3 regions of the Dickeya dadantii NCPPB 898 genome follow, and region 3 is predicted to be linked to each of the others. Evidence: predicted binding sites of a transcription regulator. Region 3 holds the regulator's gene; each other region holds the start of a gene.
What was found. Region 3 encodes PurR, which represses purine synthesis genes. Its sites were predicted from a motif close to CANGCAAACGTTTGCNTG; they were not measured.
Positions count from the first base shown of each region.

Region 1: purT (formate-dependent phosphoribosylglycinamide formyltransferase) is a predicted target of PurR. The motif match lies at 3,531-3,548, and genes of this name have one in related genera.
Region 2: DDA898_RS17990 (nucleoside-specific channel-forming protein Tsx) is a predicted target of PurR. The motif match lies at 7,866-7,883, and genes of this name have one in related genera.

Region 1 covers NZ_CM001976.1:2,246,887-2,257,584, forward strand. Annotated here, with positions in the region: gene zwf (glucose-6-phosphate dehydrogenase) at 1-1,245, shown strand, start outside; gene DDA898_RS10380 (bifunctional 4-hydroxy-2-oxoglutarate aldolase/2-dehydro-3-deoxy-phosphogluconate aldolase) at 1,399-2,040, shown strand; gene purT (formate-dependent phosphoribosylglycinamide formyltransferase) at 2,274-3,452, opposite strand; gene DDA898_RS10390 (S9 family peptidase) at 3,732-5,783, shown strand; gene DDA898_RS10395 (DNA polymerase III subunit theta) at 6,301-6,531, opposite strand; gene copC (copper homeostasis periplasmic binding protein CopC) at 6,693-7,073, shown strand; gene copD (copper homeostasis membrane protein CopD) at 7,077-7,955, shown strand; gene ftnA (non-heme ferritin) at 8,243-8,752, shown strand; gene DDA898_RS10415 (DNA/RNA non-specific endonuclease) at 9,304-10,044, shown strand; gene DDA898_RS10420 (response regulator) at 10,413-10,698, opposite strand, start outside.
Region 2 covers NZ_CM001976.1:4,000,653-4,011,350, forward strand. Annotated here, with positions in the region: gene aceF (pyruvate dehydrogenase complex dihydrolipoyllysine-residue acetyltransferase) at 1-513, opposite strand, end outside; gene aceE (pyruvate dehydrogenase (acetyl-transferring), homodimeric type) at 527-3,190, opposite strand; gene pdhR (pyruvate dehydrogenase complex transcriptional repressor PdhR) at 3,323-4,087, opposite strand; gene DDA898_RS17975 (amino acid permease) at 4,735-6,081, shown strand; gene ampE (beta-lactamase regulator AmpE) at 6,158-7,012, opposite strand; gene ampD (1,6-anhydro-N-acetylmuramyl-L-alanine amidase AmpD) at 7,019-7,579, opposite strand; gene DDA898_RS17990 (nucleoside-specific channel-forming protein Tsx) at 8,021-8,884, shown strand; gene nadC (carboxylating nicotinate-nucleotide diphosphorylase) at 9,035-9,925, shown strand; gene ppdD (prepilin peptidase-dependent pilin) at 10,187-10,630, shown strand; gene gspE (type II secretion system protein GspE) at 10,636-10,698, shown strand, end outside.
Region 3 covers NZ_CM001976.1:2,828,261-2,838,958, reverse strand. Annotated here, with positions in the region: gene DDA898_RS12930 (MATE family efflux transporter) at 1-888, opposite strand, end outside; gene DDA898_RS12925 (riboflavin synthase) at 1,149-1,793, shown strand; gene cfa (cyclopropane fatty acyl phospholipid synthase) at 1,889-3,049, opposite strand; gene purR (HTH-type transcriptional repressor PurR) at 3,468-4,493, opposite strand; gene cydH (cytochrome bd-I oxidase subunit CydH) at 4,880-4,969, shown strand; gene DDA898_RS12910 (C40 family peptidase) at 5,151-6,119, opposite strand; gene DDA898_RS12905 (Grx4 family monothiol glutaredoxin) at 6,451-6,801, shown strand; gene rnt (ribonuclease T) at 6,927-7,604, opposite strand; gene gloA (lactoylglutathione lyase) at 7,746-8,153, opposite strand; gene DDA898_RS22380 (DUF1289 domain-containing protein) at 8,418-8,657, shown strand; gene slyA (transcriptional regulator SlyA) at 8,832-9,269, shown strand; gene DDA898_RS12885 (outer membrane lipoprotein) at 9,707-10,174, opposite strand; gene anmK (anhydro-N-acetylmuramic acid kinase) at 10,519-10,698, shown strand, end outside.

The sequences.
Region 1 (10,698 bases), 580 kb from region 3:
TTGTGGACAACCCTGAGCAATCGGCTCGACTTTTGCAACCTTGATGTGGAAGACACCGAGGGATTCAAACGGTTGGGTACGATGCTCGATCAGCAAAATCGCACCACCATCAATTATTTCGCCATGCCGCCGAGCACCTTCGGCGCTATCTGCCGCGGTCTGGGGCAGGCCGGCCTGAACAAGGAGCCGGCACGCGTGGTGATGGAAAAACCGCTGGGCACCAATCTGGCGTCGTCACGGGTGATCAACAATCAGGTAGCGGAGTTTTTCAACGAATGTCAGGTCTACCGCATCGACCACTATCTCGGCAAGGAAACCGTGCTGAACCTGCTGGCACTGCGTTTCGCCAACTCCCTGTTCGCCAACAACTGGGATAACCGCACTATCGATCACGTGCAGATTACCGTGGCGGAAGAGGTGGGTATTGAAGGGCGCTGGGGGTATTTCGATCAGGCCGGGCAAATGCGCGACATGATCCAGAACCACCTGTTGCAGATTCTGACCATGATTGCCATGTCGCCGCCGGCGGATCTGAGCACCGATCGCATTCGTGATGAAAAGGTGAAAGTCCTGCGTTCGCTGCGCCGTATCGATCGTTCCAATGTGCATGAAGTGACGGTCCGCGGGCAGTACACCAGCGGTTTTGTGCAGGGCAAAAAAGTGCCGGGCTACCTGGAAGAAGAAGGGGCCAACAAGACCAGTAATACCGAAACCTTCGTGGCCATTCGCGTCGATATCGACGACTGGCGCTGGTCCGGCGTGCCGTTTTATCTGCGCACCGGCAAGCGTCTGCCGTCAAAATGTTCGGAAGTGGTGGTCTACTTTAAAAACCCGGCGCTTAACCTGTTCCATGATTCCTATCAGCAGTTGCCGCAGAATAAGCTGATCATCCGCCTGCAGCCGGACGAAGGGGTAGAAATTCAGATTCTGAACAAGATTCCGGGGCTGGACCACAAACATCGGTTGCAGACCACCAAGCTCGACCTGAGCTTCTCGGAAACCTTTAACCAGCAACATCTGGCGGACGCCTATGAGCGCCTGTTGCTGGAAACCATGCGTGGTATTCAGGCGCTGTTCGTGCGCCGCGACGAAGTGGAAGAAGCCTGGAAATGGGTGGATTCCATTATGGATGCCTGGGCAATGGACAATGATTCCCCCAAACCTTATCAGGCCGGGACCTGGGGGCCGGTCGCGTCCGTCGCCATGATTACCCGAGATGGGCGTTCCTGGAACGAAGTGGAATAAGCGGTTTTGCCCCGTCGGCAGGCGGGGCGAAGCCGTTAGCGTTTTTTAGCTGACGGTGCGGTCGGACGTCCGTGGGTAACCGCGGATCCCTGTGGCAGGGGCGCGCCAGATCATTAATCGATGCCCGTTGGGCATGACTGGAGATTACCCTCGATGAAAAACTGGAAAACCAGTGCGGAACAGATTCTGACAGCCGGTCCGGTTGTTCCTGTGATTGTGATTAACAAACTGGAACACGCGGTACCGATGGCGAAAGCCCTGGTAGCGGGTGGCGTGCGTGTGCTGGAGCTGACGCTGCGTACCGAGTGTGCGGTAGAGGCGATTCGCCTGATCGCGCAGGAAGTGCCGGATGCTATCGTCGGCGCCGGTACGGTCACCAACCCGCAACAGCTGGCGGAAGTGACCGCAGCCGGTGCGCAGTTTGCCATCAGCCCCGGCCTGACCGAGCCGCTGCTGAAAGCCGCAACGGAAGGCACTATTCCATTGATCCCAGGGATCAGCACCGTATCCGAACTGATGCTGGGGATGGATTACGGTTTGCGCGAGTTTAAATTTTTCCCGGCGGAAGCTAACGGCGGGGTAAAAGCGCTGCAGGCGATTGCCGGTCCGTTCGGCAAGATTCGTTTCTGCCCGACCGGTGGGATCTCACTGAAGAATTACCGCGGCTACCTGGCGCTGAAGAGCGTGCTGTGCGTCGGTGGCTCCTGGCTGGTGCCGGCCGATGCGCTGGAAAGCGGCGATTACGATCGCATCACGGCGTTGGCGCGTGAAGCTGTTGCCGGCGCGACAGCCTGATCGATGTTTTCCCTTATTCTTTCCCAAGCCCGCTTTCGCGGGCTTTTTTGTGCTCGGTAGGCGAGCCGACAAACCGCGTTGAGCCTGTTTAAGCGACATCGGTCGTCACAACAAACCGCTGTCTGGAAACCGTTGTTTGGAAACCATTGTCTGGAAACCATTGTCTGGCGTACGATTCTGGCGTTATCGGGAGAGAATTCAGGCTCATGCCGGCGCATGAGCCTGATAGGACCTCAGCCGCTCACCTTGACGGCTGACGCGGTGGTCTTCGCCAGTTGTACGGCGGCGTCCGTATTATCGGCGGTCGCCAGTGCGACGCCCATACGGCGACGCCCGCCGATGTCCGGCTTGCCGAACAGGCGAATCTGGGTATACGGCCGCAATGCCTGCTCCAGCCCCTGATAGCGCACATCGCTGCTGGTCAATTCCGGCAGGATCACCGCGGAGGCTGACGGGCCGTACTGGCGAATCGCGCCGATCGGTAGACCGAGAAACGCGCGCACATGCAGCGCAAACTCAGACAGATCCTGCGAAATGAGCGTCACCATGCCGGTATCGTGCGGGCGTGGCGAAACTTCACTGAAGATGACCTCGTCGCCGCAAATAAACAGTTCTACGCCAAACAGGCCGAAACCGCCCAACGCTTTCACCACGTTACCGGCGATCTCTTTAGCTCGCGTCAGCGCCAGCTCGCTCATCTGCTGCGGCTGCCAGGATTCGCGGTAGTCGCCATCTTCCTGACGATGGCCGATCGGCTCGCAGAAGTGCAGTCCGTCAACCGCATGGATGGTCAGTAGCGTGATTTCGAAATCGAATTTTACCAACCCTTCCACAATCACTTTTCCGCCGCCGGCCCGGCCGCCTTCCTGCGCATAGCGCCAGGCGTGGTCCAGTTGTTCCGGCGATCGGATTAGGCTCTGGCCCTTCCCCGATGAGCTCATCACCGGTTTGACGATACAGGGAAAACCCAACTCATGGGCCGCCTGACGGAACGCGGCTTCGTCAGCGGCAAAACGGTAACTGGACGTCGGCAGGCCCAGCGTTTCCGCCGCCAGCCGACGGATGCCCTCGCGGTTCATGGTCAGACGGGTGGCTTCGGCGCACGGCACTACGCGCTGCCCTTGTTGTTCCAGCGCGACCAGCATATCCGTGGCGATAGCTTCGATTTCAGGCACGATGTAATCCGGACGTTCCTGCGCCACCAGTTGTTTCAGCGCTTCGCCATCCAGCATATTGATGACGTGGCTACGGTGGGCGACTTGCATGGCCGGCGCATCGGCGTAGCGATCGACCGCGATAACCTCAATACCCAGACGCTGACACTCAATCGCCACTTCTTTTCCCAGCTCGCCGGAGCCTAGCAGCATAACGCGAGTGGCTCCGGGACGCAGGGCTGTTCCCATTGTTAACATAACCTGATACCTGATGGTGTTGTAAAAAGCTTGTAGTAAAAACGGGCAGACCGGGGGCCCGAACGTGGCCGCAGTATAAACGAAAACGTTTGCGTTTGGCATTACTCGCGTACCGGTACGCAAAATCGAGTGAAAATTCATGCAGATCTCGGCACAAGCTGGATTCCCCCGATGATTCATGACAGGCTTTGGGCATTCGCCGTCTCACCACCGTTGGCTCGCCAGTGTGGTACGGATGAGAGGCAGAGCCTGATCAATGAATGGAAAGGAGTGACGTGGATGAAAGCGCCGCAAGCCGAAAAACGCCCGCATGCAATCACGATGCATGGCGATACCCGCATCGATAATTATTATTGGCTGCGAGATGACGAACGCAACAACCCGGATGTGCTGGCCTGGCTGCAGGAAGAGAATCGCTATTGCGATCGGGTCATGGCGCCCCATGCCGCACTGCGTCAGAGCTTGTATGAGGAAATGGTGGCGCGGATCCCCGGTGAAGACGTCTCCGTACCCTATGTGAAACGCGGTTATCGTTACCAGAGCCGCTATGAGCCCGGCAAAGATTACGCCATCTATCAGCGTCAGCCGGAGCAGGAGACGGGAAGCGACGCCTGGCAGGTATTGCTGGATGGCAATCAGCGGGCGGACGGCAGCGAGTTTTACAGTTTGGGCGCGCTGGGCGTCAGCCCTGATAATCGACTGATGAGCGTGGCGGAAGATTTGCTGTCCCGTCGGCAGTATGTGGTGACGTTTCGCGACCTCGACACCGGCGAGTGGCTGGCGGATCGGCTGGAAAATGTCTCGGCCGGCAGTGAGTGGGCGGCGGACTCCCGGACTCTCTATTATGTGCGTAAAAATCCGCAGACCTTGCTGCCTTATCAGGTCTATCGCCACCGTCTGGGGGAAGATCCGCAGCAGGACGAACTGGTGTACGAAGAAACGGATGACGCGTTCTACCTTAGTCTGGATAAAACCACGTCCGAGCGTTATATCCTGATTTATCTCGACAGCACCACCAGCACGGAAATTCTGTTGCTGGACGCTGCCGATCCGCAAGCCAAACCACAGCTGTTTGTGCCGCGACGGCCGGATCACGAGTATGTGGTCGATCATTTCCGTGACGCATTCTATGTCCGGTCCAACAAAGACGGCAAAACCTTTGGTTTTTATCGTGCCCACGACGCCAGCGAGTCGACATGGGACGCGTTGATCGCCCCGCGTCAGGAACGGGTGCTGGAAGGGTTTTCGCTGTTTGACGACTGGTACGTGGTCGAAGAACGCGAACGCGGGTTGACCCACATCCGTTATATTCACTGGCAGACGGAGGCGTCCCGCCAGATTGCCTTTAGCGACCCGGCCTACGTGACCTGGCTGAGCTATAACCCGACGCCGGAGAGTACGCAATTGCGTTACGGCTATTCCTCTATGACCACGCCGATGACTATCTATGAGTTGGATATGGCAACCGGTGTTCAGGTGGCGCTCAAACAATCAGAGGTGAAAAACTTTGATGCCGGAAATTACCGGAGCGAGCGGTTGTGGGTAACGGCGCGCGATGGCGAGTCGGTGCCGGTTTCGCTGGTGTATCACAAAGACTGCGAACTGGCCCAAAGCCCGCTGCTGGTCTATGGCTACGGCGCTTATGGCAGCAGTATGGATCCGGAATTCAGCAGCAGTCGTCTTAGCCTGCTGGATCGCGGCTTCGTGTATGCGCTGGCGCATATTCGCGGCGGCGGCGAACTGGGGCAGCAATGGCATGACCAGGGGCGTCTGTCCAACAAGATGAATACCTTTACGGATTTCATTGACGTCACGCAGGCCTTGCTGGCGCGCGGCTATGGCGATTCGACCAAAACCTTCGCGATGGGCGGCAGCGCGGGCGGGTTGCTGATGGGGGCCGTGATTAATATGGCGCCGTCGCTGTTTAGCGGCGTGGTGGCGCAGGTACCGTTTGTCGACGTGCTCACCACCATGCTGGACGAGTCCATTCCGCTCACCACCGGTGAATACGACGAATGGGGTAATCCGAACCATGCGCGGGATTACCAGTACATCAAACAATACAGCCCTTATGACAGCGTGTCGGCGCAGGCGTATCCGCACCTGCTGGTGACCACTGGCTTGCATGATTCTCAGGTGCAGTACTGGGAACCGGCCAAATGGGTAGCGAAACTACGCGAACTGAAAACCGATGACCATTTGTTGCTGTTGCACACCGATATGGGGTCAGGGCATGGCGGGAAATCCGGCCGGCTGGCACAGTTTGAAGATATCGCACAGGAGTTCACCTTCCTGCTGATGGTGCTGAATCACCAGCCGGTGTTGAAATAGCGCCCTGATACCAGGCGTGTAACCTTCGCAAGCATTCTCAGAATGGATGCAGTGCCGGAATAGGGGAACAAGAGAGGTCGGTCAGCGTTTGAAACTGCGATCACCGGGTGTCGGGAGGCAGAGGGTGATCGCAGAAATGTTGCCTTGATGACAAACCGTTCAGCGGAGCAGAAGAACGGCGGCAACTCAGTTGGTTTCAGACTGTGGTTGAGCCCGTTTAGCCCGCTTTTCCGCCCGTTTCTGCGCGGCGGTTTTCAGCGGTTTTTTCTTGGCGTTTTTCTTGCTGTCCAGTCCTTTACTCATGTTGAGCCTCGCTTGGTAAAAGGTTGGTTTGCCTGTTTATTAACCTCCTGTTTGCGCAGGGATGCAAGAAAAAAAACGTTTTTTTGGCGGGCGGTCGTCGAGTTATGCATCCGGTTCAGGTAAGGCCGTATGAAACCGGAATCAGGCGGTAAACAGGCGCTACCCGGCCGTACCGGATAACGCCTCTCCGAAGCCATGTCGGAAAACAAAATTGTTATTTACTGTTGGGGTCGTAAGGCAGGGTGGAGAACTGGCGGGACATCTCCCGGTAATAGCTGACCCTTTCCCGGAAATAGGTGCGCAGGTGCGCGGGCTGCTGCTGTTCGATTTCATCCGGGATCACCGGCATGTTGTAGCGTTCGCGAAACGCCACGCCGGATGCCGCCAGATCCACATTGACCTTTTCCATTTCTTCATAAGGAAGTTCGGCCAGATTGTATCCCATGATTGCCTCCTCTCTGTTGCGCCACAAACTTAAAGCAGAAGTGTGCAATTGGCAAATTCTGTTACTGTCCTGTCCCTCGACAAGGCGGCAGGTGGCTCGTATCCTTGCCGCTGATTCTTGGTCTCCTGAACGCAATCAGGATCGTCAGAAAGGATAACATCATGTTGAAACGTAAAATTTTTCCGGCCCTGAATGCAGCGGTGTTGGTGGGGAGCCTGGTTATTTCCCATGCGGCGCTGGCGCATGCGCACCTCAAAAGCCAGACGCCAGCGGCGGATAAGGATATTCCGGTGCAAAACGCGCCTGCTTCTCTGATGCTGTCGTTCTCCGAAGAGATCGAGCCGGCTTTTAGCGGCGTTGAATTGACGTTGGCGGGGCAGAACGTACCCGTGAGAAAGGCGACCGTGGAAATCGGTCATCGCAACGTTCTGTTGGTACCGCTGGAGAAGCCGTTGGTCAGCGGCAGTTATCAGGTTAGCTGGCACGTGTTGTCCGTTGATGGTCACAAGACTGAAGGAAGCTATCGCTTCGGCGTTAAGTAAGCGATGACGCTGGAATGGCTTTACACGTTATTGCGCCTCGGACATTTCTCCAGCCTTATGTTGCTGGTCGGTTCAGCTTGTTACAGCACGTTGCTGGCTCCCCGAGCGTACCGGGTGCGACTAGCGTCGCAACTGCATGGTCTGATGGCAATCAGCTGTGTGGCGGCGTTATTGACCGCCGTAGCCATACTGGCGGCGCAAACCGGATTGATGAGTGGCGACTGGCGTAATATCGGTGATGCCGGCATCTGGCGCGCCGTGCTGGGCACTCGCTTCGGGGAAATGTGGCTTTGGCAACCCGTACTGGCGCTGATGGCCTGCGCGGTGTTTTTCTGGCGTGGCCATTACCGGCAAGCAGGCGTGCTGATGCTGGGCATAGTGCAACTATGCGGCATGGGATGGGTGGGGCACGCGGCGATGCTGGAAGGATGGCCTGGCGTACGGCATGGCATCAATCAGGTCGTGCATTTGCTGTCGGTGACGTTTTGGGTCGGAGGGCTGCCTCCACTGCTGTTTGTGTTGCAGGATGCGCGTCTGACGCAGACGCGAACGGACGCTATCCTGACGATGATGCGTTTTTCCCGTTATGGTCACCTGGCCGTTGCATTGGCGATCCTGACCGGGCTGGTGAATACTAGGCTGATTCTCGGCTGGCCGCTTGCGGGTACAGGGCTTTATGGCGTTCTGCTGGCAGTGAAAGTTCTGCTGGTGGCCGTGATGGCGCTGCTGGCGTTATTCAATCGGTATTGGGTGGTGCCGCGTTTTCAGCGGGCAAATGGCGCTGCGTATGGTTATTTTCTGCGACTCACCGCAGTGGAACTGGTGTTAGCCGTTCTGATCATCGCGCTGGTCAGCTTTTTTGCCACGCTGTCGCCGGTTTGAATTGTGCGAGAGCGTGAGCGGGAAATATCGTCTGTATTCGTGTTGCACGAGTGGGATAAATGCACCAGGTATATTCTCTAATAACAAACATTGGTAATGAAAATAATTATCAAATCTTAATTTCGAACATTTTCCCATAATGAAAATCATTATCATGACTAAATGATAATACTTTGAATTTATAACAAAATTATTCATTTAATGGTTAATGGAATGTTTTAAATTTTATTGTTTGCAGGCATAATGCGAATCCATCAGTCACCTGCCAGTAAAAATAAGGAATGGTCATGTTAAAAAAAGAAATGATTCAGAAGCTGAATGAGCAGCTTAATCTTGAATTTTACTCCGCCAATTTATACCTGCAGATGAGCGCCTGGTGCGGCGACAAAGGTTTTGAAGGGGCGTCGACTTTCCTGAAATCGCATTCTCGTGAAGAAATGGAGCACATGCAGCGCCTGTTCGATTATCTGGACGATACCGGCAGCATGCCTGTGCTGGGCGCAATCGCCGCGCCGCCGGTTGATTTCAGCTCGTTGCAGGATGTGTTCAAGCTGACCTATGAACATGAGCAATTGATCACCAGTAAAATCAATGAGCTGGCTCATGCAGCCATGACGCTGCAGGATTACTCTACCTTCAACTTCCTGCAATGGTACGTAGCGGAACAGCATGAAGAAGAAAAACTGTTCAAGTCTATTCTCGACAAGATGGGCATGGTGAATGCTCAGGAAGGCGGACTGTTCTTTATTGATCAGGATCTGAAGAAAATGGCGGCATCCGCCACACCGTCTGCCTGATCATTGCTGGGCGGCTGGATTATCTGGCTGCCCGGTTTATTGTTATTTTCCGCCTGTTTCTCTCGAATATAGATATTATCGATATCGCACCGCATACGGTATATTCCCGGTAATTTTCACCGTCATTCTATGTGCCCACAATTTCAACGCCATTTCATAATAATACCGTCATTTTATAACAATACCGTCATTTTATAACAACACGGTCATTTTATAAAAATACGCCAATACTTGTTCTGCCCCCAGGTATGAGTTTCTGTGTATAAACCTTGCCCTCCGTCAGCTTGTAATCATTTTTTCTTCACCTGAATATTACTCAGGCATGGTGAGGTAGCCGTTAACCATATGCTCATGCGCCATCGCTGCGGACATTGTGGTTTGGTGAAAGCGGAACGAGCCGGATACACGCGATTATTTCGACAGCCGGCGGAATAATCACAGTGTTTCCCGTTGGTCCAGTCTGGGAGTCGCCGATTAGCAATCGGTACGACAAGCCGATATCCGACAGGATTAAACGCATTCACCGTATTTCCGCATGAGAGAGCAAACCGATGGCATGGAAAAAAATGACGCGCTATTTATTGTCATTAATGCTGATGATGGCGTGTTTCCCGGTAATGGCAGGCCAGTCGTTATGCCCTGGTAAATTCCTCAATGACGAAACACCCAATATTCATTATGACGAAGAGATTTGTTTCACTGAATTTGTCGTGCTTTATAGTTATGCGAATAAAGCGCCATTAATTTCCGCGCAGCGTTTAACCGCCGAACGGGTCAGAGCCGCGGAGACTATTTCCAGGCGTGACTCATTCCATGTTGAGCCATTGATCCCTCGGGCTGTGCGTTCGGCGACTGACGATTACGAGTCCTCAGGGTACGATCAGGGGCATATGACGCCGGCGGGAGATATGCCAAATTCTCTGGCGCAGCATGAGTCTTTTTCCATGTCGAATATGACGCCGCAGTTGCCGAAACTGAACCGGATATCCTGGCGTAAAATCGAAGCATCGGTTCGCAAACTGGCGTTGCAGGATGGCGAAATATGGGTGGTGACGGGCGCCGTATTCGGCAGCAAGAGAATCGGCAACGGGGTATCGGTACCGACCCTGATTTATAAAGCCATTATTAGCCAGTCAGTCCAACAGGTTTTTGTGGGCGATAACACCACCGGTGTTGTCACCAGCCTGTCGATCAGTGACTTTTCCACGCGGTATTCCATAGACCCATTTCCAACCCGGCGAATAAATGAAACAGCCCTGAATGGCGGTGAGGACTCCGACAAGCATCGCTAATTTATACGGAGGTGATGGTGAAACCGATCGGTAACAGCGATCAATTCTAAAAAATTGATCTGTAAAAACGTCTATAAAATAACCGCTTCTGATGCCATGATGTCAACGCTAAACGCTAATTTGAACGCCAGGGAAACGGCCCACTGAGCAATCAGTGGGTTTTTAGCGAATATCAACCGGTCGATTACCGAACGGCCAATAATAATATTATTATTCATTTTCATTGATTGTGATGCCAGACCCGGCGGTTTACTTCAAATGACACCGTACTTCTTGTTCGGCGCCTGTTCACCGGGCATTAGGCTATTCATTGTCGCCAGTTTCCGCTATTTCGGGTTTGGCACATTATGGCTGTATCCCCCATGACGTCACGAAGACGTTGCGGTATCCGGAATTCCACGCACCCTGATTGGCTCCTTAACGGCGTTTGCGGCGAGGAGGTGTTGAAGGGCGGAGATGGCGGTGTCGGTGAGTTCATGGCCCTTGGTGAGAACCATCAAATCGTTGGTGGTGCGGATGTCTTCATCCACCACCCAGCCGGGTTTTAATTCGCAAATGCGCACCGTGCGGGTGCCAGCCACGTTGGAGCGGAAATCAACCAACGCTTTGATGATGTATTCAGGGATAGCAGGCCGCGCCACGCGCAGGATTTCC
Region 2 (10,698 bases), 1.2 Mb from region 3:
CATGATCAGCGAGCCGGTTTTCACTTTGTCACCGGTGTTGATCTTGATCTCTTTCACCACGCCTGCGAACGGCGCCGGGACTTCCATAGAAGCCTTGTCGCCTTCCACAGTGATCAGTGACTGCTCAGCGCTCACGCTGTCGCCCACTTTCACCATGACTTCGGTGACTTCGACTTCGTCGCCGCCGATGTCCGGCACTGCGACTTCTTTGACCGCGCTGGCGGCGGCCGGAGCCGCGGCAGGCGCCGGCGCAGCAGCCGCCGGCGCAGCAGCCGCCGCACCTTCAGCTTCAAAGACCATGATCAGTTTGCCGGTTGCGACCTTGTCGCCCACCGCCACTTTAATCTCTTTGACCACACCGGCTTGCGGTGAGGGCACTTCCATGGACGCCTTGTCGCCTTCAACGGTAATCAGCGACTGCTCGGCTTCCACTTTGTCACCCACTTTGACCAGCACTTCGGTGACTTCAACTTCATCTGCACCGATATCCGGTACGTTGATTTCGATAGCCATTACTCTTTCCCTCTTATGCTACGCGCGGGTTAACTTTTTCAGGGTCGATGTTGAATTTCTTGATGGCTTCAGCCACCACGGACTTTTCAACTTCACCGCGTTTAGCCAGTTCGCCCAGCGCAGCCACGACCACGTAGGACGCGTCCACTTCAAAGTGGTGACGCAGGTTTTCACGGCTGTCGGAACGACCGAAGCCATCGGTGCCCAGTACGCGATAATCGCTGGCCGGAACGTAGGTACGAACCTGCTCGGCAAACAGTTTCATATAGTCGGTAGACGCGACTGCCGGTGCATCGTTCATCACCTGAGCGATATACGGTACGCGCGGCGCTTCGGTCGGGTGCAGCATGTTCCAACGCTCGCAGTCCTGACCATCGCGGGCCAGTTCCGTGAAGGAGGTAACGCTGTACACGTCGGAACCGATACCGTAATCCTTCGCCAGAATCTGCGAAGCTTCGCGCACGTGACGCAGGATAGAACCGGAACCCAGCAACTGAACTTTACCTTTGCTGCCCGCCACGGTTTCCAGCTTGTAGATACCTTTGCGGATGCCTTCTTCGGCGCCCTGCGGCATAGCCGGCATGTGGTAGTTTTCGTTCAGCGTGGTGATGTAGTAGTAAACGTTTTCCTGCGCGTCGCCATACATGCGGACCAGACCGTCATGCATGATTACCGCAACTTCGTAAGCGAAAGCCGGGTCGTAAGAAATACAGTTCGGGATAGTCAGCGACTGGATGTGGCTGTGACCGTCTTCATGCTGCAGACCTTCACCGTTCAGCGTGGTACGACCGGAGGTACCGCCGATCAGGAAGCCGCGCGCTTGCTGGTCGCCCGCTGCCCAGCACAGGTCGCCGATACGCTGGAACCCGAACATGGAGTAGTAAATGTAGAACGGGATCATCGGCAGGTTGTTGGTGCTGTAAGACGTTGCCGCCGCCAGCCAGGAAGCGCCTGCGCCCAGTTCGTTGATGCCTTCCTGCAGGATCTGACCTTTCAGGTCTTCCTTGTAGTAGGCAACCAGTTCGCGGTCCTGCGGGGTGTACTGCTGGCCGTTCGGGCTGTAGATACCGATCTGGCGGAACAAGCCTTCCATACCGAAGGTACGCGCTTCATCGGCGATGATCGGAACCAAGCGGTCTTTGATCGACGGGTTCTTCAGCATCACGTTCAGAGCACGCACAAACGCGATAGTGGTGGAGATTTCTTTGGTCTGCTCTTCCAGCAGAGGAGCGAAATCTTCCAGCGTCGGCAGTTCCAGCTTCTCATCAAACGTCGGCTGACGGCTCGGCAGGTAGCCGCCCAGCGCCTGACGACGTTCGTGCAGGTATTTATACTCTTCGGAATCTTTATCGAAGGTGATGAACGGCAGTTTCTCGATGTCGGCGTCAGACACCGGCACATTGAAACGATCGCGGAAGTAGCGCACGCCGTCCATGTTAACTTTCTTAACCTGGTGAGCAATGTTCTTGCCTTCCGCCGCGTCGCCCATCCCGTAACCTTTGATGGTGTGCGCCAGAATAACGATCGGTTTGCCTTTGGTGTCCTGCGCTTTTTTCAGTGCAGCGTAGACTTTCTTCGGATCGTGGCCGCCACGGTTAAGCGACCAAATTTGATCGTCGGTCCAGTCTGCAACCAGTGCGGCGGTTTCCGGGTATTTACCGAAGAAGTGCTCGCGCACGTAGGCGCCGTTTTTGGATTTGAAGGTCTGGTAGTCGCCGTCAACGGTTTCGTTCATCAGTTGGATCAGTTTGCCGCTGGTGTCTTTACGCAGCAGTTCATCCCAACGATTACCCCACATCACCTTGATCACTTCCCAGCCAGCGCCACCGAAGATGCCTTCCAGCTCGTTGATGATCTTGCCGTTACCGGTGACCGGGCCGTCCAGACGCTGCAGGTTACAGTTAATGACGAACACCAGGTTGTCCAGTTTTTCGCGGGTCGCGATGGTGATGGCGCCTTTAGATTCCGGCTCGTCCATCTCGCCGTCGCCCAGGAAAGCGTAAACGGTTTGCTTAGAGGTGTCTTTCAGGCCACGGTTTTCCAGATATTTCAGGAATTTAGCCTGGTAGATGGCGCCAATCGGGCCCAGACCCATGGAAACGGTCGGGAACTGCCAGAAAGTCGGCATCAGTTTCGGATGCGGGTAGGAAGACAGGCCCTTACCATCCACTTCCTGACGGAAGTTGTTCATCTGCTCTTCGGTCAGACGACCTTCCACGAATGCACGCGCATAAACCCCTGGGGAAATATGGCCCTGGAAATACACCAGATCGCCGCCATCCTGTGCGTTACGGGCACGGAAGAAGTGGTTAAAGCACACTTCGTAGAAGGTCGCGGCCGACTGGAAGGAAGCCATGTGACCGCCCAGCTCCAGATCCTTTTTAGACGCACGCAGTACTGTCATGATCGCGTTCCAACGGATGGTGGAACGAATACGGCTTTCCAGATCAAGGTTACCCGGATATGCGGGCTCATCTTCAACCGCGATGGTGTTAACATAGTTGCTGCCAGCGCTGCCCGCAGCCACTTTCACACCACCTTTGCGTGCTTCGGACAGTACCTGATCAATCAGGAACTGAGCGCGCTCAACACCCTCTTCACGGATAACCGATTCGATCGCCTGCAGCCAGTCACGCGTTTCGATCGGATCCACGTCATTGTTCAAACGTTCTGACATGGTGTATTCCTTATCTGTTTCTAATCAGTGGATTTGTCTGGAGCCTGTCTTCCTGCGTTCTGTTCCTGCCGGAGAAAGCGCAGGAAGACAGGCCCTTCGTCTTGTTGCCGCACACGGCCGCCAGATGGCGGCCTAATCCTTGCGTTGCTGGAGCCGGCGCAACGAACGTTCCCGCCGACTATGTTCCCGGTTAAGTTCCAGCAATACTTCCTCGATAAATGCCAGGTGACGATGTGATGCTTCGCGCGCCTTTTCCGGCTCACGGGCGACAATCGCCTCAAAAATCCTGGCACGATGGCTACTCACCTGCGTCAGAACTTCACGACTCAGATAAAGCAACTCAAAATTCTGTCTGACGTTCTGTTCGAGCATCGGTCCCATACAGCGTAACAGGTGCAACAGCACTACGTTATGCGCGGCCTCGGTCACCGCCACTTGATAGTGCATGACGGCCTCGGACTCCCCTTCCAGGTCACTGGCTTCGCGCGCGGTTTCAATCTGGGCATGGCAATCGCGGATGCGCTGCAGATCTTCTTCAGTGCCGCGTAAGGCGGCGTAATAAGCGGCGATGCCTTCAAGGGCATGACGGGTTTCGAGGAGGTCGAACTGAGCTTCGGGGTGATTACTCAACAGTTCCGCCAGCGGATCGCTAACGCTCTGCCAGAGGTTATTCTGCACAAAGGTGCCGCCGCCCTGACGGCGCAACAGCAAACCTTTGGCTTCCAGCCGTTGAATCGCCTCGCGCAGCGAGGGACGGGAAACATCAAACTGTTTTGCCAGTTCGCGTTCCGGCGGCAGTTTCTCTCCGGGGCGCAAGGTTCCCTCAAGGATCAGAAACTCCAGTTGCTGTTCAATCACATCTGACAGTTTGGGCTGACGGATCTTGCTGTAGGCCATGTGGATTCTTCCCGGCGAAAAAGCGCGGAGTCAATTGGTAATACCAATTTTAAAAACGTGACGCACAAAGTAACAAAGTATTCACCTTCTGTCCATACGGACGTTGTGCGAAATCACCAATCACCTCACTTTTTAACAAATGCCCACAATCTTGTGGCAAAAGCACGAATCGGTCAGTGGTATGACCATTCTTGAAGCCCGGGCGTTTTAACTTTTTTGAAACCCTAATCAGGCAAAGCTGAACCGTTCAACCCGCAACAATTAGCATTTAAATTCAAAATAAAAGCATAAGAATTCAAAATGAATGTAACTCGCCATCGTCTTATTCAGCAATATTTCTAACATATCGCAGCTGTATGACATGGATAAGGCAACCACACCGCTTCCTGTCCACGCCACGATAAAATAGCGCCCCCATACCGTACAGATGACGGTGATCATGACATCACACTTTTATGTCGTGCCTCGCAAGAAATCAGTGCAATTATCTGCGCTTATCACTATTCTCTGACGCGCGATAGCGTTGGCGGCGATTTAGGTTTGTCAGCGTCGTAAATATAAAATTACACATACGTAAAAAGACAAACGCCAGCCCGCGCCACACCGTCGGTGAACGGTTTGTCTTTTCATCGGCAGAGGGTAAAAGTATGCAAGATCAACAAGACGGTACGCTGCAGCGCGGCCTGAAAAACCGTCATATACAGTTGATTGCTCTGGGGGGTGCGGTTGGTACCGGGCTGTTTCTTGGGATCGCGCAAACAATCAAAATGGCCGGGCCGTCCGTCCTGCTGGGTTATGCGATCGGCGGTCTGATCGCGTTTTTCATCATGCGCCAGTTGGGCGAAATGGTAGTGGAAGAACCGGTGGCCGGTTCGTTTAGCCACTTCGCCTATAAATACTGGGGCAACTTTGCTGGTTTCGCCTCCGGCTGGAACTACTGGGTGCTCTACGTGTTGGTGGCGATGGCGGAGCTGAGCGCCGTCGGCATCTACGTTCAGTACTGGTGGCCGGACATTCCCACCTGGGTTTCCGCCGCGGTGTTCTTCGTGCTGATTAACGCCATTAATCTTGCCAACGTAAAAATGTACGGCGAACTGGAATTCTGGTTCGCGATTATCAAGGTCGTGGCGATTGTCGGCATGATCGCGTTCGGCGGCTGGCTGCTGCTGAGCGGTCACGGCGGACCGGAAGCCACCGTCACCAACCTCTGGGCGCAAGGCGGCTTCTTCCCCAACGGCGTCGTCGGTTTGGTTATGGCGATGGCGGTGATCATGTTCTCTTTTGGCGGGCTGGAGCTGGTGGGGATTACCGCCGCAGAAGCAGACAAACCGGAAGAAAGCATTCCCCGCGCCACCAATCAGGTGATTTATCGCATCCTGATTTTCTATATCGGTTCGCTGACCGTTCTGCTGTCGCTCTATCCGTGGGGTAAAGTGGTCGAAGGCGGTAGCCCGTTCGTGATGATTTTCCACGCGCTGAACAGTGAGCTGGTCGCCAATATCCTGAATATCGTGGTACTGACGGCGGCGCTGTCGGTATACAACAGCTGTGTCTACTGCAACAGCCGCATGCTGTACGGCCTGGCCAAGCAGGGGAACGGCCCGCAATCGCTGCTGAAAGTAGACCGTCGCGGCGTGCCGGTAGTGGCGATTGGCGTTTCTGCGCTGGCAACCGCGCTGTGCGTGCTGATCAACTATGTATTGCCCGGCAAAGCGTTTGAGCTGCTGATGGCGCTGGTGGTGTCCGCACTGGTCATCAACTGGGCGATGATCAGTCTGGCGCACCTGAAATTCCGCGCCAGTAAAGAGCGCGAAGGGGTTCAGACCCGGTTTAAAGCGCTGTGGTTCCCGTTCGGCAACTATCTGTGTCTGGCATTTATGGCCGGTATTCTGGTGATCATGTATCTGACGCCGGGAATTCAGATCTCTGTCTTACTGATCCCGGTCTGGCTGGCGGTGCTGGGCATCGGTTATCGCTTCAAAAAGCGTCGCTAAACCTTAACACTTCTATCATGGCCGCGTCGGCGGCCATGATGTTTTCACCCCGCGCCTGCGTTATTCCACCCCTGCGTTATACCAGCGTACCGTAAATAGTCAGCAGCGCCACGACGACAACCAGCACCAGCGTTACCTTCTTCGCCAGCGACACCGCCGCCCTCGGGGTGGAAATCGGATCGCTATGCGTCTCTCGCTCCAGTGAAAATTGCGCCAGTTGCGTCAATACCCAGTATTGGGAAGAACGCACGTCCATCATGGCGGCAAACCAGGCCGGCAGCGCCTTCTCGCCATGCCCCAGCAGCGCATAGGCCGCGCCAGCCAGCCGCACCGGGATCCAGTCCAGCCAGTGCAGTAAAGTATCGACGCCGGAATTCGCCCGCTCCAGCGGCGTGTGATGACGGGCCAGGCAGCATTGCCGTGCGCGCAGCACCGAGTAACCGACCAGCGCCACCGGGCCGTAAGGGCCGGCAGCCACAAACCAGAACAATGGCGCCAGATAAAAACGGAAATTCAGCCACAGCAACGCGTTCTGCAATTCTTTTAGCCGTTCACGTTCGCTGGCATCCAACGGCAGGCCGTGAATCAGCGCCAGCTCCTCGGCCATTTCCCGGCAGGCATCCGCCTCGCCACGCTGGGCGGCCTGAATATAGCGATGATAGTGCTGCCGCGTTTCCCCGGCGCCGATGCACAGCAGCCCAACCACAATCCATAATAACAACAGCGGCAAGCCGAATAGCCATCCGCTAAGCAGCCACTGCGCCGCCAGCACCGTCACCATTCCGGCGATAGCCAGCAGCAAAGTCTGTACCAGCGATGGTGCGGAAAGATGACGGAACACCCGTTCCAGATGGTGATCCAGTTGCCAATGATCGCCACGTTTAAACAACCGCTCCCACCCCAGAACCAGCAATAGGCTAAACAACGTCATCAGTGGTTACTCCCCTTGTTCCGGCTGTGTCTGCCATAACCGTTGATACCGCGCCCAGTCGAACATGGGACCGGGGTCGGTCTTGCGTCCCGGCGCGATATCGCTATGCCCGGTAATACGAGCTGGCGTAATGCCATAGGTCGCGCTCAGCAGCCGGGTCACTTCCGCCAGCCGCGCATACTGCTCTGTGGTAAACGGCAGCGTATCGGTGCCTTCCAGTTCAATGCCGATGGCGAAATCGTTACAGCGCTCTCGCCCGTCAAACTGTGACACTCCGGCATGCCAGGCCCGCTGATCGAACGCCACATACTCTACGATTTCGCCGTCGCGGCGAATCAGGCAGTGCGCCGACACCCGCAGGTGGCATATTGAGGCAAAATAGGGATGCGCTCCCCCATCCAGCGTACCGGTAAACAGTTGATCGATATAAGGCCCGCCGAATTCGCCCGGAGGCAGGCTGATGTTGTGAATCACCAGCAGAGAAGGCAACTCGCCTCCCGGGCGGTCATCCTGATGCGGCGACAGAACGTGTCTGACGTCTGTCAGCCAGCCATGCTCCACTTTCATCAACGCTCCTTTTCTCTGACATGCCATTCAGCAAACGATCGTCGCCCACCCGACCTGTTTATATCATGCTCAATCCGGGCAAGGCGTTACACCGTCTAACCGACTGATCGCACTCATCATGCCGACCATCTTACCGCATCCATCATGTTCCTGACGTGTTAAAAAAAGCATTCCGACTTATCCGCCAGGACCACGCCTGGATACGCACACAAACCATGATGTTCTTCTCTTCTTCTGGTATGCTGCGCCCCTTCTTTCCGACAGGCACCCGACGCGCGCGCCACCGCAGGCAAACGTTTTCGTCACTGCGCATCGCCGGAAAGTTTCTCAGCACTTATGTTTGTTATTACAGTTTTGTTATCACGCTCCGAATCGCTATCCGCTGGTCAGGCTGTACACGCCAGGCGGCTGACAACGGTTCTGGCAATACAGAGAATCGCCATGAAAAAAATCCTTGCCGCCTGTGCAATCAGTACACTGTCGTACAGTTTACCTACCCTTGCCGACGGGAATTCCCCGCAATACCTCTCCGACTGGTGGCACCAGAGCATCAATGTGGTGGGCAGCTATCACACTCGTTTCGGACCTCAGTTAAACAATGATTTGTATCTGGAATATGAAGCTTTCGCCCATAAAGACTGGTTTGACTTCTATGGCTATGTCGACGTGCCGAAAGTCTTTGGCGCCGGCAACACGCCAGATCGCGGCATCTGGGACAAAGGCTCTCCGCTGTTCATGGAGATCGAACCGCGTTTTTCCATTGATAAACTGACCAATACCCAACTGGGCTTCGGGCCATTCAAAGAGTGGTACGTCGCCAACAACATCATCTACGATCAAGGCCAAAATAACGACTCGCGCCAGAGCACCTGGTACGTAGGTCTGGGAACCGATATCGATACCGGAACCGACCTGTCCCTGTCCGCCAATATCTATGCCAAGTATCAGGGGCAGAACTACGGCGCGCCGAATGAAGATCGGTGGGATGGCTACCGTTTCAAAATCAAATACTTTTACCCGATTACCTCATTGTGGGGCGGCAAGCTGACCTATATCGGCTTCACCAACTTCGACTTCGGCTCCGACCTGGCTAATAACGCCGGTCCGTCCCGCACCAGCAATGCGATTGCCTCCAGCCATATTCTGGCGTTGAATTATGATCACTGGCACTACTCGGTCGTCGCCCGTTACTTCCATAATGGCGGTCAGTGGGCCGATGGCACCGAGCTGGATTTCGGCCGTGGCCCGTTCAATGTCCGCTCCACTGGATGGGGCTATTACCTGGTGGCCGGTTACAACTTCTAATCCTCCACCATTGCGTATCCCGGTCATAGCCGGGATACCAAATAAACTCAAACAATACGTTGAATGATATAAATATTTAATGTAACCGCCGCCTACTAACCGGGGCGGCACGAATTCAGGATTTCCGTCGGAGCAAGTCGGAGCAAAATGATGACAACACGTCGTTATAGTCAGGAACAGCGTCAGGCTGAACTTTTCAGCCGCATTGAGCAGGATATCCCCGTCGGCGTAAGCCTGGCATTACGTGAAGACCTCGGTGGCGATGTCAGCGCGGAGCGCGATATCACCGCGCAACTGTTGCCGGCGGAAACGCAGGCCAACGCGGTGATCATTACCCGCGAAGCCGGCGTTTTCTGCGGGCAGCGCTGGCTGGACGAAGTGTTTCGTCAGTTGGGCGGTCACATCGCCATCGACTGGCTGGTCCGCGACGGTGATGTTCTGACGGAAAATCAGCCGCTGTGCCGGCTGCGCGGCCCGTCCCGCGTACTGCTCACCGGTGAACGCACCGCACTGAATTTCCTGCAAACGCTGTCCGGCGTGGCAACTGAAGTCAGCCGCTATGTGGCGCAGCTGGCGGGTACTCACACCCGATTGCTGGACACACGCAAAACGTTGCCCGGTCTGCGCACCGCACTTAAATACGCGGTACTGTGCGGCGGCGGCAGCAACCACCGTCTCGGCCTGTCGGATGCGTTTCTGATCAAGGAAAACCACATTATCGCCGCCGGTTCCATCAAACAGGCTGTCGAGCAAGCCTTCCAGCTGCGCGGTGATGTGCCGGTGGAAGTCGAGGTGGAGACGCTGGATGAACTGCAACAAGCGCTGAGCGCCGGCGCGGATATCATCATGCTGGATAACTTCACGCTGGAAGGCATCCGCGAAGCGGTAACACTGACGAATGGCCGTGCGCTGCTGGAAGTTTCCGGCAACGTGACGCTGCAAACGCTGCCGGATTACGCCGCCACCGGCGTTGACTATATCTCGGTCGGCGCGCTGACCAAACATGTGCAGGCGCTCGATCTGTCGATGCGTTTTAGTTAGCTCTTCGCGTTCCATCACGGTTCTACTCCATCAGCCCGGCGTCTCCGGGTTGGTGGTTATCCTGCTGCCTTCCTTGCCTTTTCGCTAACGTCTTTTTCGCTTTACCCCATCATTCTGCGAGCGAGCGCGCCTGTTTTCTGCAACCTCCAATCGTTGCACTCCTGGTTTTCGTAGCGGATTCCTGATTGAAAACCTGGCCGTCGCCAGCCACGCCTCTTGTCGTTATCCTGCCGCCACCAGCCACACCAGGGAACCAATAACATGACACAACAAGGATTTTCACTTATTGAACTGATGGTGGTCATCGTCATCATCGCCATCCTGAGCGCGCTGGGGATCCCGGCGTATCAGGGCTATCTGCAAAAAGCCGCCATGACCGACATGCTGCAAACCATGAGCGCCTATAAAACCGCTGTGGATCTCTGCAGCCTCAGTAACGCGGGGCTGGACGGGTGCAGCGCGGGCAGCCAGGGGATTCCAACGCCAACCACATCGCGTTATGTCAGTGCGATCACGGTCAATCAGGGCATCATTACCCTGACCGGCCAGTCGACACTGCAAGGGCTGAGCGTCGTCATGACGCCCTCGCTGGATACTCAGAACGGCGCTTCCCGCTGGACGAGGGCCTGCCAGACCGGCGCCAACGCAGATAACCTGCGTCAGGCATGTGAAGACGTCTTTCGTTTTGACGCTACAGGTGGGTGATGATCATGACTCACAACGCGTTACAACATGAGTTGCAATTACTTTGTCGACGCTATCACGCCCTGCTG
Region 3 (10,698 bases):
GGTGGCGGCGACGCCGACAGACAGCGGCAACACGAACATCAGCGAGCTGAAGTTAAGCGCGATCTGGTGGCCCGCCACATCCACCACCCCGAGCGGCAACACCAGCAGCGCGACAATCGCAAACAACGTCACTTCGAACAGCAACGCCAGCGCGATGGGCAACCCCATGCCTGACAGGCGCTTGAGTACGGCCCAATCCGGCTTTAATTGGGTTTTGAACTGACGAATATCTTTCAGCCAATAGGCGTGGCGGGAATAGGCCGCCATCATCAACATCATCATCCAGTATACGGAGGCGGTCGCCACCCCGCAGCCGACGCCGCCTAACTCCGGCATACCGAGCTTACCGTGAATGAAAACGTAGTTGATGGGAATGTTGATTAGCAGACCGATAAACCCGATCACCATCCCCGGCTGGGTTTTGGACAATCCTTCACACTGGCTGCGCAGCACCTGGTAGAACAGATAGCCGGGGACGCCCCATAGCAGCGCGTGCAGGTATTTCACTGCCTTGTCGGCCAGTTCCGGCGCACCGTCGTGCATCAGGTTAATGACGTATTTCCCCTGATAGAGCACGACCATGGTCAGGATGGAGATAGCCGCCGCCAGCAAAAACGCCTGCTGAGTCTGATGCGCGATGCGGTCGCGGCGTCCGGAGCCGTTGAGGTTAGCCACTACCGGCGTCAGCGCCATCAGCAAACCGTGACCGAACAGGATCGCCGGCAGCCAGATGGACGTGCCCACCGCCACCGCCGCCATATCGGTGGCGCTGTAGGAGCCTGCCATGATGGTATCCACCACACCCATTGAGGTTTGCGACACTTGCGCGATGATGACCGGAATAGCCAGCGCCAGCAAATGGCGGGCTTCTGATAAGTACTTCTGCACGAAAACACCTTCCTAAAGCAGGATGGAGAGAGACCTCTAATACAAGAGAGAAAGGCAATCATCCTTTATTTATGCAAAAAAAGATGAAGCATTGTAACGATTTGCCAACGGTAAACCAATGGCCGGCTGACCAAGAGTGATCCCGTTTGGTTTTCCTGAGGATATGGTGCAAACTGCCAGACATTAGTGAACGTTGTCTCTCCCGAGCGCAGACTCGCCGCGTTCACGTTTATTACTGATCAGGAGGCAAGACCAGCACCATGTTTACCGGTATTGTTCAGGGCACGGCGACCGTCGTGTCGATTGATGAAAAACCCAATTTTCGCACTCATGTCGTTCAACTGCCCACCGAACTGTTGCCGGGGCTGGAAACTGGAGCTTCCGTCGCGCACAACGGCTGCTGCCTGACCGTCACCCAAATCGATGGCGACCGGGTGAGTTTTGACCTGATCAAGGAGACGCTGCGACTGACTAATCTGGGTGCAGTCAACGTCGGCGATCGGGTTAATGTGGAGCGCGCCGCTAAATATGGCGATGAAATCGGCGGGCATGTGATGTCCGGCCATATTATGTGTACGGCGGAGATCGTCAAAATCCTGACGTCGGAAAATAATCACCAGATCTGGTTCCGGTTGTCTGATGAATCGCAGATGAAATATGTGCTGCACAAAGGCTTCATCGGCATTGACGGCATCAGTCTGACGGTGGGGGAGGTGACCCGCAGCCGTTTTTGCGTGCATCTGATTCCGGAAACGCTCCAGCGCACGACGCTGGGTCAGAAACGGCTGGGCGATCGCATCAATATCGAAATCGACCCGCAAACCCAGGCCATCATCGATACAGTCGAGCGCGTCCTGGCGCGTCAGGCGCAGCAGGCTGCTGCACAGGCGGAGCAGGGCGAATAAGCACTTTCTTCCCTGGCACGTTCTCCCATCATGAAAACCGGCAGCCTGGCTGCCGGTTTTTTGCTATCGGGATGTGGATTCGCCGGGGGCCAGGATTATCTGGGGACTCGCAAGCCGCCCTCTACACCGCCCACACTGAATACTATTTGCCAGAGTTGGAGATCACGTGCGCGAAACGCGCCGGCACAGGCGTTGAGGTAGTAGCAGAACATCCTATGGAAGCGATCGGAGTAACGTTCTGACAACGTTGGCCAGTGTTGCTGGAAACGATCATACCAGGCCATTAGCGTACGATCATAGTCTGCGCCGAAATTGTGCCAGTCTTCCATCACCAGATAGGGTTCGCTGGCCTGGGCGATATGCTTTATTGAAGCCACGCAGCCGTTGGGGAAGATGTACTTGTCGATCCAGGCGTCTACATTTAGTCTGGCGTTGTTCGATCCGATGGTATGCAACAGAAACAGGCTGGTGGATTTGAGGTTTTTTCTCACTATCTGGAAAAGGGTATCGTAATTTTTCGGGCCGACATGCTCAAGTAGGCCAACAGCAGTGATACGATCGAACTGCCAGTTCATATCGTTCATATCGCGATAGTCCTGCAGCAGAATAGTGACATCCAGATCCTGACAGCGCTGCTGTGCCAGCGTCTGCTGTTCGCGGGATATGGTAACGCCGGTGACGCTGACGCCGTAATGGCGGGCGGCAAATTCCGCCAGCCCGCCCCAGCCACAGCCGAGATCCAGCAGAGTCATGCCGCGACGCAACTGCAGCTTTTCGCAAATCAGGCGCAGCTTGTCTTGCTGCGCCTGTTCCAGCGTTTCGGCCTGTTTCCAGTAACCGCAAGTGTATTGCATGTAGGGGTCGAGCATCATGGTGAAAAGATCATTACCGAGGTCGTAGTGCTCCTTGACCACGAGCCGGGCCCGGCGGCGAGACTGCCGGTTGGTCAGCCGTGCCATCAGGATCCGTAGCGTATCTTGCCAACTGTGAGGAAGCCGTTTTTCCAGTCCGGCACTTAACACGCGGTGGAAAAATATGTCCAGCCGTTCACATTCCCACCAGCCATCCATATAACTTTCGCCCAATCCTAGCGAGCCTTCACGTAGTATGCGTTTGTACATACCGGGATTTTTGACCTGAATATCAAACGGGCGTGAACCGTTAATGACGATGTCGGCAGCCGATAGCATTTCATTGACAATCCGGAACCAGGATAGGTTAGCTGCATCCAGCTCCTCCACATAAGATAAACTCATAACTTCTCCCTACCTTGCCGGAAAATACCTGTGCAAGGAACACATTAGACAAATGTACCCACAGAGGGCATTCGGTGGACTCAATCCATCGTCAGCCCTTGGATGTCCCAGAGGAAATAAGAGAAAAGCGGTACGAAAGGCGTCTATCCCTGGCCGTAAGAAAAAGATGCGGCGGTCAACAGACCGTATAGAAACGAAGGCGATGCGTGATGCCGAAAGCATCGTCTGCTCATAATTATTGTCGTTAAAGACAGTGAGGAGTGTATGACTGCTTTAACCCGACGACAAGAATTCGTTGGGTTAAAGCAGCACGTTAAGTCATGTGTTCAGCTGCGATAGCACGCGTCGTCGCCATGTGTGGCGCGGGATGCCGCCTGATTGAAGAGCCAAACCGAGATATAACAGAATCGTCTGAATTTTAACGACGGTAATCGAGGAACGGGCCGTCGGCGACGGAGCGGCGTTCGATCAGGGTCGGATGCACTTCGATGGTCTGGGCTTCCTCACGTTTGCTGGTAATGCGGTCGAGCAACATGGAAAACGCCGCCTGCCCCAGCCGCTCCTTGGGCTGGTGAATGGTGGTCAGCGCCGGGGTAAAATACCGGGAGTGACGAACATTGTCATAACCGATCACCGAAATATCCTGCGGTACGCGCAGCCCCAGCTCGTCGGCGGCGCAAATGGCGCCCATCGCCATGATGTCGCCGCCGCAGAATACCGCCGTCGGCCGCTGTTTCTGGGCCAGAATCTGGTGCATCGCTTTGTAGCCGGATTCCGGTTCGAAGTCGCCCTGAACCACCCATTCTTCCCGTAGCGGAATGTCGGCTTCTTTCAACGCTTTCAGGAACCCCAGGTAACGCCCGCTGCCGGTATTGCGCCCCTGAGAACCGGGAATGGCGCCGATGTCGCGGTGGCCGCGCTCAATCAGGTAACGTCCGGCCATATAGCCGCCGGCAAAGGCGTTATCGATGATGGTATCGGTAAAATCGCTGTGGGCTTCGCCCCAGTCCATCACCACCATCGGGATATGGCGGTAATCCTCCAGCATGGACAGCAGTTCCGGCGGATATTCGGCGCACATCACCAACAGGCCGTCGACTCGTTTTTGCGCCAGCATGGAAAGGTAGGCGCGCTGTTTGTCCTGATTATTATGGGAGTTGCACAGGATCAGCGTGTAGCCTCTGGCGTAGCAGCTGTTTTCCACCGCTTCGATGATTTCGGCGAAATAGGGCGCCTCGCTGGATGTCGCCAGCAGGCCGATGGATTTGGTGTGGTTGACTTTCAGGCTGCGGGCCACTGCACTCGGCGAATAATGCAATTCATCGATGGCCGCGCGCACCGCAGCCTTGGTCTCTTCGGCGACGAAACGTGTTTTATTGATCACGTGTGATACGGTTGTGGTCGAAACGCCCGCGCGTTTTGCCACATCTTTGATCGTTGCCATCTAAAGTGACTCCTGAACTCATCTGTTACAGTAGGTTGTCTGTTACAGCAGTAAATATGTTGTTAATCGTTTGCCTGCGTGAATTCATCTCCTGCCGGACAACAAGGCAACATTTCAGGAGGAGACATGCCGAGGTGTGTAGCTTGAGGGGAGGGCTGACGCTTCGACCAACGCAGTGTATACAGTAAACTGCGGATTTTGGCCGATTTAGAGCAAAAGTGGAAGAGGCAATTCGTTTTATCTCTGTGACGCAGAAAGCGGTTTTTTGACGCCGCTCGGGTGATAATACACCTATGCTTTATGATGTTTCCCCACCTGCCGGGATCGGGGTTTGATTCAGACATGACGGGATGACGGCGATCATCGGTCACATACAGGAGAATACTATGGATACTAATTTGAAAATGTCGCTGTTCACCACAGTGGCTTCACTGGCAGTGATCATCATCTTTAGTCTGAGCGCGGTGCTGAACTGACGGCGTGGCGCTAACGGCGCCTGGATCGTCAGCGACACATTCGTCGCTGTCAACGGCAGGTACCAGAAAACGGCTATCGAAAAATAAAAAGGGGCGCGATGCCCCTTTTGCCGTATTTGGATAGCGTCATTCCAGCGGAAGCGCTTTAACGCATGGTAATTGTTTAACGCATGGTAATTGTTTAACGCATCGTCTTCGGCGTGACCACGCGACGGGCGCCGACGTAATGATCCTGCCAGTAGTCTTCGCTCAGCTTGCTGATTTTGATATCAGCGCCGGAACGCGGCGACTGGATGAAACGACCATTGCCGAGATAGACGCCTACATGGTCGGCAGCACCGCGGTTGGTTATCCGAAAGAACACCAGGTCGCCGCTTTCCAGTTCGCTTTTCTTGATAGGCGCGGCGTCGCGCAGATGGAACATCTCATTGGCGGTACGCGGAATCGTGATTTTCACCACATCTTTATAAGCGTAATACACCAGCCCGCTGCAATCGAAACCGGAGTAGGGGGTCGCACCGCCCCAGTGGTAGGGTTTGCCGATCTGGCTCATCAGCTTGTTCATGGCGGTCAGTTTGGCATGCTGATAGCGCTTTTGGTGAGCGGCGCTGATGGTCAGCGAGGCTTTATCTTGCTTGCCTTTTTTGCTCTTGCCGTGTGGTGATAGGGTAGCGGTTTCGTCGACGGCGGCAGGTTTGCCTTTTTTATTTGCCGTTTTGGCAATAACGGTTTCATGCGTCTTGTGACTGCTCTTCGCCTGTGCCGGAGCGTCCTTTTTCGTGGTTTTGCCGGCTGGCGTTTTAGCCTGCACGCTTTTTTCCTGCGTCGGTTTCTTGCTGGTTGCGTGGGCTGAGGTCGTGGTTGTCACCGGTTTTTTATCGTTGTGCGGTTTGACGTTTTTATCGTGAGCGGCGGTGGGTTTGGCAGGCGCGGTTTTGGCGGTTTTTTCCGGCTTTTTGTCATGAGTGGGCGCCGCACCCTTTTTGGTATTTTTAGCAACCTTGCTTTTTTTGGATTCCTCAATAGCTTTATTCGCCGTTTCCACGCCGGTTTTGCGCGGAAAAACCGCAGCGCTATGTGGATTAGCCTGTGCCAGGTTAAAAAACAGGTTACTGAAAAATAATAAAAAGAGCGTAATAAATAAACGCATGATAATTCTGACCGAATGTTGTCCTCAATCGTTCAATCTTTACAGTATTCCCGAAAATGACCTGATAAAAAAGTGGGGAATAAGGCATTGTTACTACAAAATAGTGAGAAAACGTTAACAACGATGCCTGCTGCTTAATTATCAGCCGATTCGGTGCTGTTTTGTTCTGGCTGACGCTCAGCTGGATAAAACCCTACAAAAGATAGCGTTTTTTTGTGGCCGTCGCTATCGTTAGAATACAAAGCAACAGAAGCGGCACGGCACGGTATGCCGCGAGTCATATGAACAGCCGTTGACGGGCTGCTCATCACGCCCTTGAGGAAGCAATAAAATGACGACAACGACACTTGAAAAAATTCAGCTTCAGATCGCTGAAAACCCGATTCTGCTGTACATGAAAGGCTCGCCCAAATTGCCGAGCTGTGGTTTTTCTGCCCAGGCGGTCCAGGCGTTGTCGGCGTGTGGCGAGCGTTTTGCCTATGTGGATATTCTGCAAAACCCGGATATCCGCGCCGAATTGCCCAAATACGCCAACTGGCCGACTTTCCCGCAGCTGTGGGTGGATGGCGAATTGGTCGGCGGCTGCGACATCGTGATTGAGATGTACCAGCGTGGCGAACTGCAGCAACTGATTAAAGAAACCGCCGACAAATACCGCTCCCAGCAGGCGGAACAGCAGTAATCCTTCTCTCTATCAGGCAGCCCGGCATCAGGCAGCCCGGCGCTGCCTGATATCGTTTTAATCGTTACGATTATGATGCTTTGATGCCGCAGGGTATTGGCACGACCACCGGTGTTCGCGCCGGCTTACCCTTCACTGCCGACGGCCAGCGGCGTTTCGGTATCGGTTCCTGAGGCCAGCGGCCAGCCGCCCATGCGCTTCCAGCGATTGACCAGTTCACAAAACAGCTGCGCTGTCTGTTCGGTGTCATAGAGCGCTGAGTGCGCCTGGCTGGCGTCGAACGGGATCTCCGCTGCAATACAGGCTTTGGCCAGCACCGTCTGCCCCAGCACCAGCCCGCTGAGCGCGGCGGTGTCAAAGGTGGCGAAAGGGTGGAATGGGTTACGTTTCAGGCCGCAGCGTTCTGCCGCCGCCATCAGAAAGCTGTGGTCGAAGGTCGCGTTATGGGCCACGATGATGCCGCGATTGCAGTTCTGATCTTTGATTCCCTTACGCACGGCTTTGAAGATTTCATGCAGCGCTTCATATTCGCTCACCGCGCCACGCAATGGGTTGGCAGGGTCGATGCCGTTGAAGGCCAGCGCTTCGGGCCGCAGAATTGCGCCTTCAAACGGTTCGATGTGAAAATGCAAGGTTTCGTCCGGCTGTAACCAACCGCTTTCATCCATTTTCAGCGTTACGGCTGCAATTTCCAGCAGCGCATCGGTTTTCGCGTTGAACCCGGCGGTTTCGACATCGATAACAACGGGGTAAAAGCCACGAAAACGCGCGTTCAGGGCGTTCAGGTTATTTTTCTCAGCCATTCGTTTCTTATTTCTTCAGTAACATGCAGTGCGCATTATGGCAAATTCCGGCGGGGGATGCAGCAGCCGTACATGACGGCGGATAACCGTTCCCCCGAAAGACAGGCGCCTGTCGGCACCTGAACAGCAAAGGCGGGATGATTAATTGCCCAGTCCCTGACCGGCCTGCGAGCGTTTGATCAGCTCGATTTTGTAACCGTCAGGGTCTTCAACGAAAGCGATAACGGTGGAGCCGCCTTTGACCGGGCCGGCTTCACGGGTAACCTTGCCGCCGGCCTGACGGATACGTTCACAGGCACCCGCTACGTCATCCACACCCAGTGCGATATGACCGAAGGCGGTGCCCAGTTCATAGCTTTCCACGCCCCAGTTGTAGGTCAGTTCGATCACGGCGCCTTCGCTTTCCTCGGTATAGCCGACAAATGCCAGAGAATATTTGTATTCCGGATTGTCGCTGGTGCGTAGCAGACGCATGCCCAGTACCTTGGTGTAGAAATCGATAGCGCGCTGCAGGTCGCCAACGCGTAGCATGGTATGAAGTAAACGCATAATGACCCCTATTTTGATCAGTGGGTTAACCGTCATGGGCGATACCGGGTGCATTCCGTTACCGCCTGAAACAACAGGGCCTGAGTATAACGTCGTTGCCGGGGGGAGTCCAAACCTGTGGCCGGGCGCTGCTTTTCAGGTTCGCTTGCTGAAAAAAGGGTGAGATAAACGGGAAGATGGCGGTTAATTACTCGGTAACGTTACGGAAAGCTTGCCAGTGACGGCAATCAAGGTTTCAATAAAGACGTCAGATGAGGAGGTCCTGTGGCTGAGCAGCTCGAACTTTTTCCTGTTCCCAACCCTTGCCGGGGTATCTGCCAGGCGGATGACCGGGGCTTCTGTCGTGGTTGTTTTCGCAGCCGCAGCGAGCGTTTTAATTGGGGGACAATGAGTGATGCGCAAAAACAGGATGTGCTGCGTTTGTGCCGGCAAAGGATGAAACGTTCCCAGCGAAGTGAAAAAAATTCAGTGTCCTCCGAGCCAGATCAACCAGCCTTGTTTTAATCGGCAGGGTGATATTTAATGATATAAATTAAGTTCAAGATCATTTTTAATTAATTATTATTTGCTAGAATAGATAGATAACAATAAGACATTTTTTTATTAGACTTTCGTTTTAAATCAGAGTTGATTGCAATCCAGGGAAGTTGCTTAGTATGCTAACTATAAGGAGAAGTGATGGAATTGCCGTTAGGTTCTGATTTAGCCCGGTTGGTTCGTGTATGGCGCGCTTTGATTGATCATCGATTGAAGCCTCTGGAGCTCACGCAGACGCACTGGGTCACACTGCATAATATTCACCAACTGCCTCCGGGGCAGTCCCAAATTCAGCTTGCCAAAGCGATAGGAATAGAACAGCCTTCGCTGGTGCGTACGTTGGATCAACTTGAAGATAAGGGGTTAATTACCCGGCACATCTGTGCCCATGATCGACGCGCTAAACGTATTCTGTTAACGGATATGGCGGATCCTATCATTCAGGCTGTTAATGACGTTATTGATCAGACACGCAGCGAAATATTAAATGGTATTACCCCGGCGGAAGTGGATGAGTTGGCCACTATTATCTCCCGGCTGGAAAAAAACATTTTGGCATTACATGAGAGTCAGTCTTAATTAATAGAAAAAGTAAATGTCTTGGCGGGCGAATTCGAATTTCAGACAACATATTACTCAAATAATTCGAGTCGCAGGACAACACGCTGGCGTTTTGAACAACGCAACGTTGGCCCTTCAGGGCAAGGTTCATTATGAACTTTGTAACGCGGCAACCGATCGAATCCTCAGAATTTTGCATAAGTAAATGACTGGGGAGAGCGACAACTCTGTTGGGAATGGATCTGTGGGAGCAGGTCTGTCGGGAACATGGTTGAACGCGGCTTGTCGCGGCTCTAAAAGGGTGAGGCCTAGGGATGGGCCAGATAATAAAGCCAACGCACCTGCAACTCAGTATGTCGAGTATATAGTGTGAATGATGGTTATCTGGATATATCGAGCCGAATTGATGACATTAGACAATCACCACCCGGAGGGTGGTGATTGATAATCGAATCTTAACGCGGGGAGACGGTGATGGAACGGCCGTTGCTGGCCATAGCCACACGTTGTCCGGCGTGGAATTTGGTATCGCCCTGTTTTTGCACCACCATGATGGTGCTGCCGTCGTCTTTACGGATTTCCAGCTCCACGCCCTGAACGCGGTTGACCGCGCCTTCAATGCTGTTACCGGCAACGCCACCGGCAACCGCGCCTGCGGCTGTCGCCAGATTACGGCCCGTACCGCGGCCGACGGTATTACCGACCAGCCCGCCCAGCACGGCGCCGCCGAGGGTGCCGATGACATTACTGTCTTCACCGGCCTGAATCTGTACCGGACGAGTAGAGACGACGGTGCCGTAGGTTACAGTCTGAACCTGCTTGGCTTCGGATGCACTGTAAACGTCTCCTGACAGGGTGCTGGTATTGGCGCAGCCAGCCAGTGTGATACCTGCTAAAGTGATCACGAGAAAACGTTTCATCATAGAAAGACTCCTGTTATAGCTGTGTCTGTGTCGGGGGCGCAGCCTAAGCCGACGAATTATCTATTGTCACATCATGGTGTGGTCGAACGCACCATTCTACTGTTTCAATTGATGTTAAGGATAGAATAGCGCGCCTAAATTGATAATAAACGCGTTATAAAGTTCCCTGTGAAGTCCTTTTTTTCTGAAAAACCGAGTCAAGTGGCGATTTTTTACCTACGCTGGCATCAGTCTGACAAAAAAGACAAAATCTACATCCAGTATACCGGCAACGTGCCTGCATCGTCTGGTCATTTGAGACTATGTCGTGACAGACGGCCATTTTACAAAACAAAGGTAACCCAATGAGGTCTGGAAGATATATTGGTGTGATGTCCGGCACCAGTCTGGATGGTGTCGACGTGGTGCTGGCCGCCATTGATGAGCATACCGTCGCACAGCAAGCCAGCTATTGCCATCCGCTTCCACCGGCGATTCGGCAGACGATACTGAGCATGAATCAAGGCCAGGCCGTGACGCTCTCC